DNA from 2 places in the Waltera sp. genome. Region 2 is predicted to be linked to the other one. Evidence: predicted binding sites of a transcription regulator. Region 2 holds the regulator's gene; the other holds the start of a gene.
What was found. Region 2 encodes Rex, which represses fermentation and respiration genes when NADH is low (regulators of the CRP and FNR family bind a similar motif). Its sites were predicted from a motif close to ATTGTTAANTANTTAACAAT; they were not measured.
Positions count from the first base shown of each region.

Region 1: ACLTOH_RS13250 (acetyl-CoA C-acetyltransferase) is a predicted target of Rex. The motif match lies at 1,545-1,564, and genes of this name have one in related genera.

Region 1 covers NZ_JBKVQF010000027.1:18,417-21,592, reverse strand. Annotated here, with positions in the region: gene ACLTOH_RS13255 (enoyl-CoA hydratase-related protein) at 1-155, opposite strand, end outside; gene ACLTOH_RS13250 (acetyl-CoA C-acetyltransferase) at 245-1,429, opposite strand; gene ACLTOH_RS13245 (M23 family metallopeptidase) at 1,588-2,628, opposite strand; gene hpf (ribosome hibernation-promoting factor, HPF/YfiA family) at 2,794-3,176, opposite strand, start outside.
Region 2 covers NZ_JBKVQF010000002.1:30,965-34,140, reverse strand. Annotated here, with positions in the region: gene ACLTOH_RS01215 (ABC-F family ATP-binding cassette domain-containing protein) at 1-1,331, opposite strand, end outside; gene ACLTOH_RS01210 (redox-sensing transcriptional repressor Rex) at 1,470-2,111, shown strand; gene ACLTOH_RS01205 (hypothetical protein) at 2,268-2,906, shown strand; gene ACLTOH_RS01200 (NAD(P)H-hydrate dehydratase) at 2,908-3,176, shown strand, end outside.

The DNA of each region.
Region 1 (3,176 bases), on a different contig from region 2:
GTGATCACCAGGCAGCGAACCGTTGCAAGATCTACTGCATCCAATGTGGCGTTCAGTTCATCCAGCACCTGAGAATTCAGTGCGTTCAGTGCTTTCTCACGGTTAATGGTGATGGTTGCCACATTACCATTCTGCTCATACAAAATGTAATCCATGTTTTTACCTCATTTCACATTTCTATTCGTGTTTTCAAAACCACACTAAGGCGATAGAGATTCTACCGCCCCAGCGAATATTTATAAAATTAATCCTCGATCTTAACGATGGTGGAGCAGCCCATGCCACCGCCGATGCACAGAGTAGCCAGACCGGTCTTGGCACCTCTTGCCTGCATCTCATGCAGCAGAGTTACCAGAATACGGCATCCGGAAGCTCCTACGGGATGACCCAGTGCGATAGCACCACCGTTGGGGTTCAGCTGCTTATCTACATCGATGCCCAGTTCCTTACCAACTGCTACGGACTGTGCTGCGAATGCTTCGTTAGCCTCGATGATATCGAAGTCTTCGATCTTCATACCGGTCTTAGCCATTACCTTCTTGGTAGAAGCTACAGGACCGATACCCATAACCTCTGGACGAACACCAGCCAGAGCGCCTGCTACGAAAGTAGCCATAGGCTTAACGCCCAGCTCCTTAGCCTTCTCTTCGCTCATAACAACGATAGCTGCTGCACCGTCGTTGATACCGGAAGCGTTACCTGCGGTAACGAATCCACCGGGATTGATGGCACGAAGCTTAGCCAGACCTTCGATGGTAGAACCATGACGAGGGCCTTCATCGGTATCGAATACGATGGTCTCTTTTTTCTTCTTAACTTCTACGGGAACGATCTCTGCCTTGAAGGCGCCGTTCTTCTGAGCTTCTTCAGCCTTTAACTGGCTCTTTAATGCGAACTCATCCAGTTCTTCACGGGTAAGTCCCCACTCTTCGCAGATGTTGTCTGCGGTCTTGATCATATGATAATCATTGAAAGCATCCCAAAGTGCATCTTTGATCATGGTATCAACCATGGTTGCGTTACCCATACGATATCCGTAACGTCCCTGAGGAATTGCGTAAGGAGCCATGGACATGTTCTCCATACCACCTGCTACTACGATATCTGCATCACCGGCCATGATCATCTGTGCTGCCTGGTTCACACAGTTCAGGCCAGAACCACATACCACGTTCATGGTAACTGCGGGAACTTCGATGGGAAGTCCGGCTTTGATAGCTGCCTGACGTGCTACGTTCTGTCCCTGGCCAGCCTGGATTACACATCCCATATATACCTGGTCAACTGCTTCGGGAGCAACGCCTGCTCTCTTCAGAGCCTCCTTGATAACGATTGCGCCCAGCTCCGGTGCAGGAGTTGTGCTTAAGGTTCCGCCCATGGTACCGATTGCGGTACGGCAAGCGCCTGCTAATACAACTTTCTTTGCCATTTGTTTGTCCTCCACTTTTTGTTTTCGTTTGGTTTGCTTTCTGAAATGTAGATTGTTATTTTTTTATCATTTCACTGTCCCCATTTTAACATAGCGAAATCTGTTTTGCAATGCTTTTGTCAAAAAAATAACAAAATAACAAATGAAATTTTTAGAAATCAGAATTCCCGGATTTTTGTAGTGCGGATCCACTCTCTTGTTCCCTCTACTTTCTGCACTTCCTGCGTGTGTTTTGCCAGAAAACAGGTCAGCGGATAGACATCGATCCAGATCTCGTTGTCACTCTCTTTCTGTTCTTCATCAAAGACCAGTTCCAATCCCCAGTGCAGATGGGTTACTTCTATATTATTTACATTTTCTGTGGTACTGTAACCGGTATGTCCCATATAACCGATCACATCCCCCGCCGTCACCACGCTGCCTTCTTCCAGTCCTTCCGCATAGGGGTAGTTCTGCCTCAGATGTGCATAGTAATAGTAGCGCTTATTATCAAAGCTGCGGATACCAATGCGCCAGCCGCCGTACTGGTTCCAGCCCAGGGCTTCCACAGTGCCGGACTCGACAGCAATGATAGGTACACCGACGAGCCCCATCATGTCATGGCCCAGATGCCTTCGTTTATATCCGTAGCTTCTTCCCGCCCCGAAATCATCATAATGAGTATAATCAAATCCTCTCGCAATGGGGCAATAACCTTTTAATCCGTATTTTTTCTGCCAGGTGCTCTGTCCATCTTCTCCGATCACCTCTGCCTCGTATTCTCCCACCAGTCCTCCCAGCGCCGCGCTGTAAGCTTCCAGATAATACGGATAGTATTTCATATCTTTTGTGAGAGTTTCTATCTCTGCCTCTCCCTCAGCCAGCTTCTCCGCCGTCTCATTCAGGATCTTCAGCGCCTTTTTGTCAAATTCCCCTCCGGTTCTGGCTGCGGTATATGCAAGCAGCGGGATCCACTCCACATGATGTTCCGTGTCAAACGTATCCACATCCCAGTCATATGCCTGGCAGAGCGCTTCATAGGATACGGTAAAGTCCACCCATTTGATATAATCCTTTCCCGCAGCCGAGGTTGCGGTGACCACCGCCTGTTCCATGCTTTCTGTCCGTCCTGTCTCCCGGAGCAGAAATGCTCCCATCATTATAAACAGAAGCATCACCTCTGCCCGGATCCATGCCCGCATTCTCTTTTCTCTGTCCATTCCCTGTCCTGCTCTCAGTTCCTCCTTACAGGTTATGTTTCTGATTTTTCCGGTATTCAGACAATTCGAAAATCTCCGGGGCATATCATTTCCCATGCAACAAAACAGCCTGCCGGAAACTCCGGCAGGCTGTAAATTTGTCTTTATTTAATTTTCTGTCCGGTTTTATACTTCCGGCTCGATCAGTCCGTAGGTATCGCCCTTTCTCTTGTACACTACATTTACCTGATCTGTCTCTGCGTTGCAGAATACGAAGAAGTTGTGTCCCAACAGTTCCATCTGAATGCAGGCATCCTCGGGATACATGGGCTTGATATCGAACTTCTTGGTACGAACGATCTTGATCTCGTCATCGTCTGTGTAATCATTCTCTACATAGGCTTTGCTGAAAGAAGCTGCCGCCTGCTGTTTGTCAACGATCTTGTTCTTATATTTTTTCAACTGTCTCTCAATGATCTCTTCCACCAGATCAATGGATACATACATATCGTTGCTTACCTGCTCCGAACGGATAATGCTTCCCTTTACCGGAATGGTCACCTCAATTT
Region 2 (3,176 bases):
TCACTGATACGCTTGAAAACATCCTCCCCGGTGAAGAGGAAAGCCGCCAGCACATTGCGGATCTGGGTATTGTTCAGGTAGGGATAATCGTCGGAGATCTCTTCGAACAATGTCTTGTCACTGTGCAGGACATGATGCTCCTGATCGTAATAGCCGATCTCCACATTGGAACCTAATCGGAAGGTGCCCTGATCGGCAGGAACGAGACCATTTAAGATCTTAAGCAGAGTGGTCTTGCCGCTGCCATTATCACCGATGATCGCCACGTGTTCGCCGCGCTTGATCTCGAAATTAACATCGGTAAAAAGCTTATGGGAATCAAAGCTTTTGGACAGATGCTCCACAGTCAGCACATCATTGCCACTTAAGATCCGGGGCGTCAGTGTCAGCTTCATATCCGTGCGGACCTCGGAGGGTTTTTCGATGACCTCGATCTTGTCCAGCATTTTCTCACGGCTTTCCGCCCGTTTGATGGACTTTTCCCGGTTGAAGGATTTTAATTTTTCGATGACCTCTTCCTGATGTTTGATCTCACGCTGCTGGTTCATATAGGCATTCCAGGCAGCAACGCGCAGCTGTTCCTTTTTTACGGCATAATCGGAGTAATTGCCCATAAAGGTTGTAGCCTTGGACTGGTCGATCTCGATGACTTTCCCGGCGATCCGGTCCAGAAAATACCGGTCGTGGGAGACGATGAGAACGGCTCCCTTGTAATTCAACAGATAAGTCTCCAGCCAGGCGATGGAATTCATATCTAAGTGGTTCGTCGGCTCGTCCAGGATGATGAGATCAGGGTTCTGTAACAGAAGCCGTCCTAACGCCACACGGGTCTTCTGACCGCCGGAGAGTGTGGCAACCGGCTTGGAGAATTCATCTTCGGTAAATCCCAGTCCCTTTAACACACCGACCAGCTCACTGCGGTAGAGATAGCCGCCGCCGGTCTCGAAAGCATGGGTGAGAGAGGTGTACTGCTTCATCAGGTCTTCCAGCGCATCTCCTTCGGCATGCTTCATATTGTTTTCGCATTCCCGGATCTTTTCCTCCAGGCGCAGCAGATCCGCCTTGACAGATAACAGTTCCTCGTAAATGGTGTGAGAGGTGTCCACAGTGCTGTTCTGTGCAAGGTATCCCAGGGTCTTGTCCCTCGCCAGAACCACCTGCCCGTCATCGGGAGTCATTTCCCCTACGATGATGCGGAGCAGTGTCGTTTTCCCGGCACCGTTGATGCCCACGATGGCAGCTTTTTCATGATCCTCTATATGAAAAGAGACATTTTTCAATACCTGATTTTCTACAAATGCTTTTGAAATATTCTGACAAGATAATATCATGGTAGTAAGTATCCTTTATTTCCAGCCCACGGAGACCGGGCTTTTTAAATTTCATTGTAACGAAAAGAAGAAAACCTGTCAATTCATTGACAAGTTTTTAACATATGGTGTATACTAAAAAAAACGGAGGTGAAAGTATTGGAAGTAAAAGAAATTTCACAGGCTGTGATTGGCAGACTGCCCAGATACTTTCGATATTTGGGGGAATTGAAGGATGAAGGTGTGGAACGCATCTCTTCGCAGGAACTTTCCGGACTGATGAAGGTGACCGCATCCCAGATACGTCAGGATTTTAATAATTTCGGCGGTTTCGGCCAGCAGGGCTATGGATATAATGTAGAATCTCTGTATCGTGAGATCGGTAAGATCTTAGGACTGGATAAGCAGCATAATTTCGTCATCATTGGAGCCGGCAATCTGGGAAGAGCGCTGGGCAATTATATGAACTTCGAGCGTCGTGGATTTATCTTCAAGGGAATGTTCGATGCGAACCCGGAACTAGTGGGTAAGGATGTCCGCGGTGTGAAGGTCATGCCCATGGATCAGCTGGAATCCTTTATCCGGGAGAAGGACATCGATATCGCTGTACTGACGATTCCCAAGACCAGTGCTGTGGAAGTGGCAGATAAGCTGGTGGCTAACGGGATCCGTGCTATCTGGAATTTCGCTCATGTGGATCTGAATGTTCCCGAGGGAATTCAGGTGGAGAACGTGCATCTGTCCGACAGCTTAATGAAGCTATCCTATAATATTAACCGTTACAGTTCAGACATGAAATAAGCAAGCGTATGATTGCTTATTTCATAGGCGGAGTGTCTGAAAATGAATAAAAGGAAAAGTCGCAAGGCGATGACGGATGCGAAGCAGCCGCTTTTATGAATTTCAGCGCACCGAGAAATAATACAACATGAAGTAAGGCATCAAAGGAGTGATATTATGGGCAACGGTAACGCAGAAGAAAATGCACAGGACCGACAGGCTGCTTTCAAAAATGCATTGACGGGAAAGCATCTGCCCGTACTCACCCTGGATAATAAATGGTATCGGTTGTTGAATAAGACCGGTTCCGTTCCGCTAAAAGAAACGGAAGATGCCCTGAATCAGCTGTTGAAACGACAAGGTAAGCTCAATACCGAGTCGAAGGATATCCGGAATCTGAAAAAGAAGCTGATGAAAGAAATCGTTCCTATGGTGGATGAGGCGGAACAGCAGGGCGAAAACAGTAAGCTGAACAAACAGATCGAGGATCATAAGCGCCTGATCGAGGAATGCAATGAGAAGCTGGAAGCATACGAAGATGAGTTAAAAGATATCCCCAGAGAGATCGAAAGAATAAATCTTCAGCTTATGATGTTTACTATGGACTGCTGCTATGATATTATGAAGGATAATGACAAACAGATCAAAGAGACTGCGGAGTGGGTGGGTGCGATCCGTATCGAACTGAAAAAACGTCTGATCGAAAAACAGCAGATGGAACAGCAGAATCAGGAGATCTACAACTACATGCATGATATTTTTGGTGCAGAAGTGGTCAATCTGTTTGACATGAAATATAATCCGGAGCAAAAATAGTATGAGATATCTGGTAACTGCACAGGAAATGAAGCAATACGATAAAAATACCATAGAGTACCTCGGCATCCCGGGGCCGGTTCTGATGGAAAGAGCGGCTCTGGCTGCGGAGGATTTTCTGAAAGAGCGCTTTGATGCCGTGAAGGAACGGACAAAAGTGCTCATTTTTGCTGGTATGGGAAATAACGGAGGAGACGGTCTGGCTTTGGCGAGACTTCTTGCGGCGGACGGTTATACGGTAGCGGTACGACTTGTGGGAGATCCGGAGAA